DNA from 2 places in the Borborobacter xinjiangensis genome. Region 1 is predicted to be linked to the other one. Evidence: riboswitches for the same ligand, from Rfam matches in the RefSeq annotation. Region 1 holds a riboswitch; the other holds the start of a gene.
The links. Region 1 has a riboswitch for S-adenosylmethionine ahead of metA (homoserine O-acetyltransferase MetA). Riboswitches for the same ligand answer to the same signal wherever they lie in the genome.
Positions count from the first base shown of each region.

Region 2: it holds a riboswitch for S-adenosylmethionine, as region 1 does, so the genes downstream of both, ACLKMW_RS05165 (O-succinylhomoserine sulfhydrylase) here and metA (homoserine O-acetyltransferase MetA) in region 1, are expected to answer to the same signal.

Region 1 is NZ_JBLLVA010000014.1:64,645-71,995, reverse strand. It holds gene ACLKMW_RS15855 (methyltransferase domain-containing protein) at 1-135, shown strand, start outside; gene ACLKMW_RS15850 (MFS transporter) at 158-1,435, opposite strand; gene ACLKMW_RS15845 (TetR/AcrR family transcriptional regulator) at 1,509-2,153, shown strand; gene metA (homoserine O-acetyltransferase MetA) at 2,195-3,130, opposite strand; SAM riboswitch at 3,185-3,263, opposite strand; gene hisC (histidinol-phosphate transaminase) at 3,386-4,495, shown strand; gene ACLKMW_RS15830 (prephenate/arogenate dehydrogenase family protein) at 4,499-5,437, shown strand; gene ACLKMW_RS15825 (DUF2125 domain-containing protein) at 5,479-6,462, opposite strand; gene ACLKMW_RS15820 (gamma-glutamylcyclotransferase) at 6,681-7,199, shown strand; gene ACLKMW_RS15815 (lysophospholipid acyltransferase family protein) at 7,201-7,351, opposite strand, start outside.
Region 2 is NZ_JBLLVA010000003.1:136,335-143,685, forward strand. It holds gene ACLKMW_RS05150 (TonB-dependent receptor) at 1-1,765, shown strand, start outside; gene ACLKMW_RS05155 (PepSY-associated TM helix domain-containing protein) at 1,774-2,976, shown strand; gene ACLKMW_RS05160 (2'-deoxycytidine 5'-triphosphate deaminase) at 3,007-4,098, opposite strand; SAM riboswitch at 4,174-4,250, shown strand; gene ACLKMW_RS05165 (O-succinylhomoserine sulfhydrylase) at 4,295-5,488, shown strand; gene ACLKMW_RS05170 (CDP-alcohol phosphatidyltransferase family protein) at 5,668-6,273, opposite strand; gene apaG (Co2+/Mg2+ efflux protein ApaG) at 6,415-6,807, shown strand; gene ACLKMW_RS05180 (Hsp33 family molecular chaperone) at 6,962-7,351, opposite strand, start outside.

The DNA of each region.
Region 1 (7,351 bases):
CCGATTTTTTCCGGCGTCGTCGTGGTCGCGGCGCAAAAGCGACTTTACCAGGGAGTGCCTGTGGCGGCGCGGGCTTCGCGCCGCGTCTTCGTGCCGGTGCTGACGCCGCAAGGGGCTGGACGGGCGCTGCGCTGAATGGCAGGCCCGTAACGTGCCTTCACGCCGGCTGGGCGGCGCTCTCCCTGGTTTCGGTCGGATCGATCATCAGCGAAAGGGCAGCGGCAGCGATGGCAGTCATCCCGGCGATCTGGAAGGCCAGAACGTAGTCGCCCTGCATCTCGCGCAAAGCGCCGCCGAAGAAGGCGGCAGTGGCCGCCCCAACCTGATGGCCGGCGACGATCCAGCCGAACACCAGCGGCCCGCTGCGGTCACCGAACGCCTCGTTGGAGAGCCTGAGCGTCGGCGGCACGGTGGCGATCCAGTCAAGCCCGTAGAGAATGGCGAATATGGTCAAGCTGGTGCCGGAAAAGCCGGAAAAGGGCAGATAGATCAGCGACAGGCCGCGAACCCCGTAGTAGACGCCGAGCAGCTTGCGTGGATCGAAGCGGTCGGTCAGCCAGCCGGAAAAGGTGGTGCCGATCAGATCGAACACGCCCATCAGCGCCAGCAACCCCGCCGCACTTACCTCGGGAATGCCCATGTCGCCGCAATAGGCGATGAGGTGGGTGCCGACCAGCCCGTTGGTGGTGAAGCCGCAGACGAAGAAGGTTGCGAAAAGATACCAGAACACCCGCGTGCCGGCCGCACGGCGCAGCGTGGCCAGCGTGGTCATGAAGAAGTTTCCCTGCGCCGGAGCCTCCGCTACCTCGTCCTTGTCGGCGCCATAGCGCGTCTGGCCGATCGAGGCCGGGCGCTCCGGTACAAGGAAATAGATCAGCGGCAGCAAGGCTGCCGTGGCGAGCGAAACCGCAATCACCACAGGCTGCCAGCCGCCTGATTGCGCGAGTGCTGCAAGAAGCGGCAGGAAGACCAGCATGCCGGTGGCGCTGCTTGCCGACATCAATCCCATCATCAGGCCGCGGTTGGTCTTGAACCACCGGTTGACGATTGTGGCGCCGAGCACCGAGGCGACCGCGCCGGAGCCGACACCCGAAAAGACGCCCCATGTGGCGATCAACTGCCATGGCTCGGTCATGAACAGGCTCGCCCCGGTCGCGGCCGACATCAGAGCGATCGCGCCCAGAAGCGTGCGCCGCAGGCCGACGCCGTCCATCAGCGACGCCGCGAAGGGTCCTGCAAGACCGTAGAGGAAAATGCCGATAGCCGCGGCGAGCGAGATGACATCACGTCGCCAGCCGAAGGCCTCCTCCAGCGGCAGCATCAGCACGCCGGGTGCAGAACGCAGGCCGGCCGCAATCAGCAGCGCCAGGAAGATGACTGCCACCACCACGAAAGCGTAGCGCTGGCCAAAAGGCCGTTTCTGCACTATGTTCATGTTACTAACCGGTACGTAAATTCTTCACCTAACTACGTACCGATCGGTAACAAAGTCAAGTGGCAACCGTGGAATGACGCAAAGATCAGCCAATCATCCTGACAAAACGGTCGAGTCCCAGTCGGATAGCGCCGACAGGACGGCAGCCGCGCCGCTGCCGCGCGCCGCCGACCGGATACTCGATGTGGCGCGCAATCTGTTCTATCGACAAGGCATACGCGCCATCGGCGTCGATGAGATCGTGCGCCGCGCCGGCGTCACCAAGCCCAGCCTCTATCGCAGCTTTTCGTCCAAGGACGAGCTGACTGCGTCTTATCTCCGCCTTTACGAGGTCGAATTCTGGCGGCGTTTCGATGCGGCGGTAGAAGCGCATCCGGGCGACCCGCGTCGCCAGATATTGGCGTTTCTATCGGGTGTCGGCACACGTGCGGTCATGGCGGACTACCGCGGATGCGGCATGACCAACGCAGCCATCGAATACCCCGAAACGGGTCATCCGGCGCGGCTGGTGGGCGAGGCCAACAAACGTGAACTGCGCCGCCGCCTGCGCGAGATGGCGAAAGCCATGGGCGCGCCGGACTCGGACACGCTGGGCGACGGCTTGTTGCTGCTGATCGAAGGCGCCTATGTGTCGGGCCAGCTTTTCGGCCCCGGCGGTCCGGCGGGCTCGATTGCGGCCAATGCCGACCGGCTGATCGCCGCCAGCCTCTCGAAATAGGACCGGATCGCCACTTCAGCGGGCGGCCAGCCGTCTCCCGGCTATGCGACGGTCGCCCGGCTCTTGCCGACATCCTCCAGGTCGTAAGACGTGGTCTGATAGACCTGGTTGATCCAGTTGCCGAAAAGCAGATGGGCATGCGAGCGCCAGCGATTGAGCGGCCGGCGGGCCGGATCGTCCTCGGGGTAATATTCGTGCGGCACATCGATTGACACGCCGCAGGCTACGTCGCGGTCATATTCTTCCTTGAGCGACGTGGAATCATATTCGATGTGATTGAACATATAGAGCCGGTTGCCGGTCGCTTCGGCGAGCAGACAGGGACCGGTCACCTCCGAATCCATGAGCAGGTTCAACTCCGAGCCGGACGGAATGTCGGTGCCGCGCACTTCCGTCCAGCGCGAAACGGGAATGGCGAAATCGTCCGAAAAGCCCGCAAGATAAGGGGAGGCGGGCGCATTGTTGCGATGACGGAAGACGCCGAAGGCCTTCTTGTCGAGTGTGTATTTCGGAACCTGATGGAAATGCCAGGCAGCGGCCATCGCCCCCCAGCAGATGAAGAAGGAGGAATGGACGTGGGTGGTCGTCCAGTCGAAGATGCGCTTGAGCTCGTCCCAATAGGTGACATGCTCGAAGTCCAGGAGTTCCACCGGCGCCCCGGTGACGATGAAGCCGTCGAACTTGCGCTGCCTGACCTCCTCCCATGTCTGGTAGAAGGAGATAAGGTGGTCTTCGGGCGTGTTCTTGGCCTTATGGTTGCCGATGCGCACCAGCGTCAGTTCGACCTGAAGGGGCGAGGCGCCGATCAGCCGCGCGAACTGCGTCTCGGTGCGGATCTTGTTCGGCATGAGGTTCAGAAGCCCGATCTGCAGCGGACGGATGTCCTGGCGCAGCGCCGTCTGTTCGTCCATCACCGACACGCCCTCGCGCACAAGCACCTCGCGGGCGGGGAGTTGATCGGGAATCTTGATCGGCATCACACAAGCTCCAAACAAAAAGACCGGCGGCGAAATCGCGACCGGTCCGAACGAGCTCGTCTTCATCGGTCCTTTTTAGCGACTTCTTTAACGTGGCTGCAAGCCGACCGGCCAAATCACCACGGAACATGGCCACCTTTTACGACCGTGTCCTTGCGGCGTCAACGACAAAGCTTTCCCTCGACATTCCGCGCCCCGGCCTGTATTTCCCGAGCGCCCCTTTGAGGCTTTGGAAATATCCGGACATCCCCGCAAATGACGCAAGCAGAAGACACCAGCCGCCCCCAGCCCAAGCCGGGCATCATGGACATTGCCGCCTATGTGCCAGGCAAGAGCGCGGCACCGGCGGGCGTGACGGTTCACAAGCTGTCGTCCAATGAAAATCCGCTCGGACCTTCTCCGGCGGCGATCGAGGCGGTGCGCGAAGTCGCTGGCCGGCTCGAGTTCTATCCGGACGGTTCAGCCACCAAGCTGCGCGAAGCGATCGCCGAGGCCTATGGGCTGAACCCGGCCAACATCGTCTGCTCCAACGGATCGGACGAAATCATCAGTCTTCTGGGCTCGACCTATATACAGCCGGGCGACGAAGGCATTTTCACCGAACACGGTTTCCTGGTCTATCGCATCTGCATCCAGGCCGCCGGCGGGGTGCCGGTGGTGGCGAAGGAAACCAATGAGACCGCCAATGTCGATGCAATACTGGCAGCGGTGACGGCAAAGACGAAGGTCGTCTTCCTTGCCAATCCGAACAATCCGACCGGCACCTACCTGCCGTTCGAGGAGGTGCGTCGTCTTCACGCCGGCCTGCCCAGGCACGTGCTGCTGGTCATCGACGCTGCCTATGCCGAATATGTGCGGCGCAACGACTATGAAGCCGGCATCGAGCTCGTCTCGAATTCGCAAAACGTGGTCATGACGCGCACCTTTTCCAAGATCCACGGGCTAGGCGGCGCGCGCATTGGCTGGGCCTATGCGCCCACCCACATCGTCGACGCGTTGAACCGGGTGCGCGGTCCCTTCAACGTCAATGCGGCCGCGATCGCAGCCGGCGTTGCCGCCATGCGCGACCGCGCCCATGTGCAACGCACGGTGGAGCACAATGAGAAGTGGCTTGCCTGGCTTAACGAAGAACTTGCGAAGCTCGGACTACGGGTTACCCCCAGCGTCGGTAATTTCGTGCTTGTCCATTTCCCTGAGGGCGGCGGGCATTCGGCTGAGGCGGCCGACGATTATTTGACGGCGCGCGGCTATATTCTGCGGCGCGTTGCAGGCTACGGTTTTCCCAACGCGCTGCGGATGACGGTCGGAACCGAAGAAGCCAATCGCGGCGTCGTCGCCGCTCTCACCGAGTTTTTGAAAAGCTAGAAAATGTCCGCACCATTGTTTGAGAAGATCGCCCTCGTCGGCATCGGCCTCATCGGGTCGTCGCTGGCGCGGGTTATCCATCGCGAGGACCTTGCCGGCCACGTCGCCATTGCCACCCGCAGCTCCGAAACCTTGAAACGCGCCGAGGAGCTGAAGCTCGGCCACTCTTACACCACCAGCGCCGCGGAAGCGGTGAGGGACGCCGATCTCGTCATCGTGTCGGTGCCGGTCGGGTCCTCGGGCGCGGTTGCCGAAGAAATCGCCCCGGCGTTGAAGCCGGGCGCCATCGTCACCGATGTCGGCTCCACCAAAGGGTCGGTGATCGCGCAAATGGCGCCGGTCCTCCCCTCCAATGTGCATTTCATTCCTGGCCACCCGCTGGCGGGCACGGAAAAGTCCGGCCCGGACGCCGGCTTTGCCGAGCTGTTCGAAAACCGCTGGTGCATCTTCACCCCGTTGCCCGGTACCGATCCTCAGGCATTGGAAAAGCTGTCGGAATTCTGGCGGCGCTGCGGCTCCAACATCGATACGATGGACCCTGAGCATCATGACATGGTGCTCGCCATCGTCTCTCATCTGCCGCATATCATCGCCTACAACATCGTCGGCACCGCCGACGATCTGGAAACCGTGACCAAGTCCGAGGTCATCAAATATTCCGCCTCGGGCTTTCGCGACTTCACCCGACTGGCGGCTTCCGACCCGACCATGTGGCGCGATGTCTGCCTGCACAACAAGGACGCAATCCTCGAAATGCTGGCGCGCTTTTCGGAGGACCTTGCTTCGCTGCAGCGCGCGATACGCTGGGGCGACGGCGAGAAACTGTTCGACATGTTCACGCGCACGCGCGCCGTTCGCCGCTCGATCATCGATGCCGGGCAGGAGATCGACGCGCCCGACTTCGGCCGTCAGGCGATCGTCCATCCCGAAAAGGTTTCGTAAGAGCTTTTCTCGCAAATCCGGACGGGAAAGCCGGGCTTGCTCTATCGAAGCGGCGGGACGTTGCCGAGCCGCACGAAACCCATCGACATCTTGCCCTTGACGATCTTGAGGGGCAGCGATGGCGCATTGCCGAGCAAGGTCAGGCCGGCAGAGCCCTGCCTGATCTTGTCGCGCCATTCCGGCATCGCTTCCGCGAGCACCACCGACAGGCCATTGGGATCACGCACGGTGATCTTGAGGTCGGCATCGAGCAGCCCGTCCTGATCGACCGAGAACGGCCCGCTCAGCGCGATGCCCGTCTTTTCGCCGGTGGAAAGCGCCAGCGTGCGAATGGTGCCGGAGCGGCCACGCAGCGTATCCATCTCCTGGCCGAGAAGCGCCACACCGTCATTGACGGTCAGATCGGTTTCGCCGGCAAACGGCGGCAGGCTGCGCCCTTCCACGAGCGCGGGATCGAGCTTCAGTCCGTCGAAACGGCCGGCGAGGTCGAGATTGCCGCCGTTGGGGCGCATATGTCCTTCAAAGGTTTCGGCTTCAGCGAGCGGCGTTCCGTCCGGGGTCGTGGCCCGCAGTTTTTCGCCTTCGAGAGAGACGCGCTCGGGAAGCGGTCTTGCCAGCCGCACGCTGGCGCGCAAATTCTGCCAATCGACGGCAAGAGCCTGGGCTTGCGGCAGATCGATGCGCGCCGGACCGTCGAGCTCGGCGATCAGGCGCGACGGGTCGTAGACCTGCCCGGCGGAGCGAAAATTGCCCGCAGAGAGGCTGACGCCGCGATCCGCATCTTCGAAGACGACGCGATCGCAGAAGACGCCAAGCCTGAAGGGGAAACCATGCGCCACGGGATTGGCGCATTCGGCGACCACACCGTCGCGGTTCAAGGCTGCGATGGCAGCCTCAGCCTTCGCTTCAAGCTTGCCGGCGAGATAGAACCAGCCGATGCTGTAGCCGCCGAACAGAACGACGATGAAGATTGCGAGCCACATGAAGCGGCGGCTGTAGCTGGTGCGGCGTTCGTCTGACGACATGTCGGTTCGCTTCTCTCAATTTTTACCCTTGCGAAGGGACGCATTTATCGGGCGTCGTGCGCGATAATCCGACGAAGCCGGGTGGCGCTGAATTGCTCGATTTGATCGACTCTAGCAGGTTGGAAGTGGCTTAGGGGCGCAAACCGCTTCACACTTTTCCTCGAATTGCTCTAGCTTCGCGCGGAAGCGGCGTTCTACGACTCACTTGGCTTGGCGATATGGGCGATTTTTGGGTTTTTGGCTATGGCTCGTTGATCTGGCGGCCGGGGTTCGCGCATGTCGAGACCCGTCGTGCCCGGCTTCACGGTTATCGGCGCTCGCTGTGCATCCGTTCCTTCATCCATCGCGGCACGCCCGAGCATCCGGGGCTGGTGCTGGGGTTGGACAGGGGCGGATCATGCGTCGGCCTTGCCTTCCGCGTGCCGGGCGATCTACATGATGAGGTCATCGCCTATTTGCGCGAGCGCGAACTGGTGACGAACGTCTATCTGGAGCGCCGGCTGGCCGTCCATCTCGACAAGGGCGAAACCGTCGAGGCGATCTGCTACGTCGCCGACCGCACACATCAGCAATATGTCGGAGGTCTCGATCCGGCCGAGGCCGCGAAGCTTGTCTCGGGTTCAAACGGCCGGTCGGGCTCGAACCGGGAATATGTCTTCAACACGCTCGAACATCTCGAGGCGCTGGGGATCCGGGATCATTGGCTGGAAGAGGTGGCGCGGCGTTTCGACACGTGAGTTACCGGGGCATCCCTTGGGGCTGGGACGCAGTCGCCTCGCCCTCCAGCTCTCGTAGCCGCTTGACCGCTGTCGGCGGCAGCGGCGGCGGGTTGCCCGCCCGGGCCGCTTCGATCAGCAAGGCGTCGCAGCCAGCCTCCGTTTCCGCGATC
Region 2 (7,351 bases), on a different contig from region 1:
TCCGGACCTGCTGGAGCGCGTCGAAGTGATAAATGGCTCCAGCGCCGTCCAGGGCATGGGAGCGCTCGGCGGCATCATCAACCTGCACACCCGCAATATGGCGCAGTCCGAGGAATGGACGAGCCTTATCAAGACGCGGATGACGGCCTCGGGCGATTTCGAAAGCGATGGCTTCGGCTACAAGGGCGTGTTTCTGACCGGCCGCAAATGGGGCGATGCCGATCTGACCGTCGGCGGCACTCTGCAGACGCAGGGCCTCTATTTCGATGCGGCCGGCTTGCCGATCGGACTTGATCTCACCCAGGGCGATCTCGCCAATTCGACCAGTCGCGACCTGTTCTTCAAGGCCGGTTACGACTTCACGCCGGACCAGCGGCTGCAACTGATGGTCAATGATTATCGCTTGAGCGGCAAGGGCGACTATGCGGTGGTACCTGGCGATCGCGCCGCCGGAATACCGACGACAGTGCAACGCGGCGAACCTGAAGGGGACGCGCCTGAAAACGCCGTCACCACGGTCTCGCTCGACTATAATCACGACGCATTGTGGGACGGACAATTACGCGCCCAGGCGTTCTACCAGGATTTTGCCGCATTGTTCGGCGGCGGCATACTTCCATCCTTTCAGGATCCGGCCATCGCGCCCGTAGGCACGCTGCTCGACCAGTCACAAAATGAATCGCAGAAGCATGGTCTGAAGCTGAGCTACAGCCATGACGGGTTCAATATACCGGGTCTTACCGTCACCACCGGTCTCGATTATCTGGTCGACCAGACAAGCCAGGTTCTGGTTCATACGGACCGTGAATGGGTGCCGGAGACCACTTTCACCAACTGGGCGCCGTTCGTCCAGCTCAATCAGGCGCTGTTCGACGAGCGGCTGCAGCTCAGCGGCGGCCTTCGTTACGAGTCGGCGAGACTGAAGGTCGACGATTACACCACTATTGCCGGCGCCGGCGGCATCGCCGTCGAGGGCGGAACGCCAAAATTCGACGACGTACTGCCCAATGTCGGCGCGGTGTTCGATCTCGGTGCCAATTGGTCGGTCTACGGCTCCTATTCGAAGGGCTTCACCATGCCGGATATCGGCCGCGTGCTGCGGGCGGTGGACGCGCCTGGCCAGAACGTTGCCGATCTCCTCAACCTCGAACCGGTGATCGCGGACAACCGGGAAATCGGCGTTGATTACAATGGCGACCGGCTGAAGCTTCATGCCGCCTATTTCTGGTCCGACTCCGACCTCGGCATGCGTCTGGAAAATGTCGGCGGCATATTCGAGGTCCGCCGCGAGAGGACCGAACTGCAAGGCCTCGAACTGTCGGCCGCGTATGATCTCACCGACGAGTGGCGCTTAGGCGCCATGTATTCGCGGACCACCGGCCGGTTCGATTCCGATGGCGACGACGTGGTGGATACGGATCTGGGCGGCGTCAATGTCGCACCGGATCGGCTCAATATCTTTGCCGAGTGGAACACGCAGGATGCTCTGCCACTGCCGTTGTCTGCGCGCGTACAGCTCTCGCATTTCTTCGACCGGGACTTCACCGGCGATGCGGCGCCTGCCAATCAGAACTTCGACGGCTACACGCTTGTCGATCTGTCACTGGCTACGACGACGCCCGCCGGCGACTTTCTGCTGAGCGTCGAGAATCTGTTCAATGAACAGTACATCACCTACTACTCGCAGACGGCCACGACACGCGACGACCAATTCTTCGCCGGCCGTGGGCGGACCTTCGCTCTCACCTTCCAGAAGCAGTTTTAGGCGCTCCCATGCGGTTCGCCTCGGTGAAGCAGTTTTGCCGCGTCCTGCATCGCGTTCTCGGCCTGTCGGTGGGCCTATGGGCGGCAGCAATCGCGCTGAGCGGCAGCCTGCTGGTGTTCAGCCACGAAATCGATGCAGCGCTCAATCCGCATCTGTTGCGGGTTGAGGTGCATGCGCGAGCGTGGAATCCGGACGACGCCGTGGCGACTGTTCGACAGCAGTTTCCCCATGCGCCGCTCGTCTCCATGCGCTTGCCTCGAAGGGACGATGAAAGCCTGCTGTTCCGCATGGGTAAGGAGGGCTCCGAAGAAGTCTATTTGGACCCTTACACGTCGCGCGTGCTCGGCACGCGCGACGAGCATGACGGTCTGGTCGGGTTCCTTCGCAATTTTCATGTGCATCTTCTGGCTGGCGAAACCGGCGAAACGATCAGCGGCTACTTGGCACTGCTGCTGATCAGCATCGTGGCGACGGGCATCGCCCTGTGGTGGCCCAGGCGAGGACGGCTCGCCAACACCTTCAAGATCCGCTGGCGCCTGCCTATGCTGCCCAGAATGTACGATCTGCACCGGGTGGCAGGAGCCGCTTCCGCGCTCTTCCTGCTGGTTCCGGTGATTACCGGAACCATGCTGGTGTTTCATCAGGTCACAACTTCGTTCCTGATCACCAGCCTGGGCGGGCCGACATTGTCGCTGCCGGACAAGGTGACTATGCCGGCGGAGGCGTCTCGGGAGCCGGTTTCCGCCTGGCTCACCAGCGCACGGAATGCTCTACCCGGTGCCGAGCTTGTTTCGGTGAAGTTTCCGCAGACGGAGGCCGAGCCGGCTGTGGTTCGCATGCGATTTCCGACGAATACGCACCCTAACGGCCGCAGCTTTGTGGCGATCGACCCTTATACAAGCCAGGTGCTTCATGCGCATGACTGGCGGCAGATCGGCACGGGGCTCGGGATTTCGGACTACAAATATCCGCTCCATATCGGGACGGCCTTCAGCCTGCCCGGCCGACTTGCCGTTCTACTGATCGGAACAGTTCCCCTGCTGTTGCTGGCAACCGGCTGGTACATCTGGTGGCGCAAACGACAACCCGCAACCGGAAGCGTCATGCAAACCGGGCGCTTGCCGGCGCGTACCGGCCTGACTGGCAAACCGCCAGTCGCTGGCTCGCGCACGTCCTCGATCCGCCATCCCGCTTCCCTGCCGGAAGACTAGCGTCGTCTCGCGCCGCTTTGCCGTGCTGTCTCAGCCGGCGCGGAAATGCTTGGACAGTTTCAGGCCCTGCGCCTGATAATTGGAGCCGAGATCGCTGCCGTAGAGCGCCTTCGGGCGCGATGCCATGCGCTCATAGACCAGGCGGCCGACGATCTGACCATGTTCGAGAATGAACGGCACCTCGTGGCTGCGCACTTCGAGCACCGCGCGACTGCCGGTTCCGCCGGCCTTCGAGTGACCGAAACCGGGATCGAAGAAGCCTGCATAGTGAACGCGGAATTCGCCGACCAACGGATCGAAGGGCGTCATTTCGGCGGCGTATTCGGGCGGCACGTGCACCGCCTCGCGTGAAACAAGAATGTAGAATTCGTCCGGGTCCAGCACCAATTCGCCGGTGCCGCGACGATAGAGCGGCTCCCAGAAATCCTGCACGTCTTGCGCCGCGCGCTTGTCAACGTCCACCAGCCCGGTGTGATGCTTGCCGCGATAGCCGACCAGGCCATCGCCATTGCCCTGGAGGTCAATGGAAAGCGCGATGCCGCCGCCGGAAATGTTCGGCACGTCGGAGGCAACCAGCCGCTCGGCCTCATGCAGCGCGTGAAGCTCGGCCTCGCTCAAAAGCGCGTTGCCGACGCGGAAGCGGACCTGCGACAGGCGCGAGCCGGTGCGCACGATGATCGGGAAGGTGCGCGGGCTGACCTCGAGATAAAGCGGACCCGAATAGCCGGCCGGAATCTTGTCGAACTCCTGGCCGCGGTCGGTCATGACCCGGGTGAAAATGTCGAGGCGGCCGGTGGAACTTTTCGGGTTGGCGGAGGCCGAAACAGAAGCCGGCAGGTCGAGCCGTTCCAGAAGCGGCACGATATAGACGCAGCCGGTTTCCAGCACCGCACCATTGGCCAGGTCGATCTCGTGCAGCTTGAGCCGGTCGAGCTTTTCAGCGACACGGCAGTCCGGCCCCGGCAAAAAGCTGGCGCGCACCCGCCATGCCCTGTCGCCAAGCCTGAGGTCGAGGCTGGCAGGCTGGATCTGGTCCTTGTCGAGCGGCCGCGCCGAGGCGAGCCGGCCGGACTGGAACAGCGCGCCGATCTCCTGATCCGGAAGAATGCCCGACTTGTGCAATATCCGCTCCTGAAACAACTGACCGACGTTTAATGATACGCATCATTGACGCAAGCGGGCACCGGGTCTAAAGGCATTTTATCCCGTGGTGATTTGCCGGTCGGCTTGCAGCCACGTTAAACAAGTCGCTAAAGGGCCGCTTTTGGACCGGCACGCGACTTTTTGCGGCCGGTTTTTTTGTGTCTGGATCAGGGCGATGACAATCGAAAAGAAGCGCAATTGGAAACCCGCAACCCAACTTGTCCACACCGGAACGCTGCGTTCCGACTTCGGCGAGACCTCGGAAGCGATCTATCTGACGCAGGGCTATGTCTACGAAAGCGCCGAAGCCGCCGAAGCCCGCTTCAAGGGCGAACTGCCTGGCTTCATCTATTCGCGCTACGCCAACCCGACCGTCGACATGTTCGAAAAGCGCATGTGCGCGCTGGAGGGCGCGGAAGACGCCCGCGCCATGGCCTCCGGCATGGCGGCGGTGGCGGCCGCGGTGCTGTGCAGCCTGAAAGCCGGCGACCATATCGTGGCGGCGCGCGCGCTGTTCGGCTCTTGCCGCTGGGTGGTCGAGACGCTGGCGCCGCGATACGGCATCGAGGCCACGCTGGTGGACGGCACGAAGGTCGAAAACTGGGAAAAGGCGCTGCGGCCCAATACCAAGCTGTTCTTCCTCGAAAGCCCGACCAACCCGACATTGGAAGTGGTGGACATCGCGGCGGTTTCGGCACTCGCGAATTCGATCGGCGCGAAGGTGGTGGTCGACAACGTCTTCGCCACGCCGTTGCAGCAGAGGCCGCTGGAGCTTGGCGCGCATGTCGTTGTCTATTCGGCAACCAAGCACATCGACGGACAGGGTCGGTGCCTCGGCGGCATCGTGCTCTCCGACAAGAAGTGGATCGACGAGAACCTCCACGACTATTTCCGCCACACCGGTCCGAGCCTTTCGCCGTTCAACGCCTGGACACTGCTGAAGGGACTTGAAACGCTGCCACTCAGGGTACGCCAGCAGACGGAAAACGCCGCCAAAGTGGCGGATTTCCTGGCCGAGCGGCCGGAGATCACCCGGGTGATTTATCCGGGCCGCCCCGACCATCCGCAAGCCGATATCGTCAAGAAGCAGATGTCGGGCGGCTCGACGCTGATCTGCCTCGACGTCAAGGGCGGCAAGAAGGCGGCCTTCGCGTTCCAGAACGCGCTCGACATCTTCCTCATCACCAACAATCTCGGCGATTCAAAGAGCCTGATCACCCACCCGGCAACCACCACGCACAAGAACCTGACGCCGGAGGCTCGCGCCGAGCTTGGCATCGGCGACGGCACGCTGCGCCTGTCGCTCGGCCTGGAGGATATCGACGACCTTTTGACGGATATCGATCAGGCGCTGAGGGCGGCAGCTTAAGGAGCCGGCAAGTGAGGCGGCGGCCTGATGATCTTTGCCTCCATACTCCTTTCCACCCCAGCCCGCGCGTCATTATCGCCATGCCCGGTTGCACCGTCTGGCCATTGTCAAAGAGCCGGGAAGACGGGCGGCCGGGGGACGCGCTCGAAGCAAAAAGCCCGGTGGCTGATCAGTAAGCGTCAGCGGAACGTTCGCCCGGCCAGCACGATGCGCGACAGGGCGGTGTAGAGCGTCACGGCCGCGAAGATGTAGGCGAGCGGCGCGAACCAGCGCGGAAACAGGCAGAAGGCGACGAAGACGGCCAGCGTTTCGGTCGCTTCCGCCAAGCCGGTGGTGAAGAAGAGCGATTTCGCCCCCCTCGCCTGGGTTTCAAGCTTTCGTTTCTCGGCCATGACGGCATAGGCAAGGAAACTGGCGCCGTTGACATAGAAGGCGAAGACCAGCACCGCGCCGGCCACCGCATTGGCCGCCGGATCGGCCAGCACGAACGCGATGGGAATCGCTCCGTAGAAGGCGAAATCGAGCACGATGTCGAGATAGCCGCCAAGGTCGGTCTTGCCGTTGATCCTGGCCACGGCGCCGTCCAGGCCGTCGCCAAGGCGGCTTGCAGCCAGGAGAATGAGGCCGGCAAGATACCAGCCCTGAGCAATGGCGACGGCTGCCGCCATGCCCACGGCAAAGGCGGCGAGCGTCACGCCATTTGCCGACGCGCCGGCGGCGGCAAGGCGACTGCCGATGATGTCGAACACAGGATCGATGCGCCTGCGCGCCCAGCCATCCAGCATGCAGCCACTCCCAGCACGGTTTGTTTCAGTTAGGCTTGAAAACCCGTCACGCGAAAATCACAATCAGGTTGATGATAGGGCCAAAGACCGTTGAACAATAAAAGTTTCGGCGGATTGCCCGCCGATCCGGAGTGCCTGCCCATGTACAGCGCCGTTACGCGCGATATCGAAGTGAGTGTCGAGCCGTTCTATCTGGCGGAACGCTCCGATCCGGCGCAGAACGTCTATGTCTGGGCTTATCGGGTGACGATCGCCAACCAGTCGAACGAGTTCGTGCAACTTCTGTCGCGCTACTGGCATATCACCGATGCGGTTGGCCATGTCGAGGAGGTGCGCGGCTCGGGCGTGGTCGGCGAACAGCCGGAACTCAATCCCGGCGACAGCTATCAATATATGTCGGGATGCCCGCTCTCCACGCCGTCCGGCATCATGGTGGGGCGCTACACGATGCGCAACGCCCGCGACGAATTGTTCGACGTGGATATACCGGCATTTTCGCTCGACGTGCCGACGACATCGCGGACGGTGAATTGAGCGTGATCGGGACGAGGGCCGAGATACGTCACCGGCGTGGTGATTGGCGGAAACGTATCCCCAGTCGTCATCCTCGGGCTTGACCCGAGGATCCATGCCGTAACGCGTGAACCATGGCGAGTGGGCGATGCTGATGCCCTTATCGCCCTACCCGCTACGCCTCCGCGGAGAACTCCGCCGGCTCGAACTCATAAGCCTTCGAGCAGAACTCGCAGTTCACCCGGATGAGGCCGTCCTCGACGCTGTCGGTGATCTCCTCGGCGGAAAAACCGTCGAGAATGCCCCTGATCCTTTCGCGGGAGCAGGAGCATTGATCGCGCACTTGCGTGCCCTCGTAGACCCGCACGCCGTGCTCGTTGAACAACCGGTAGAGCAGCCGTTCGGAGCCGACGCTCGGGTCGAGAAGTTCGGTGTGTTCGACCGTCGCCACCAGCGCCAGAAGCTCCTGCCAGGCATTGTCGGTGACCTCATGCGCCGGGCCGCCGGGATCGCCATCGCCGCCGTGCAGGTCCGGCATGCGCAGCCGCTCCGGCGCCTTGGGCAG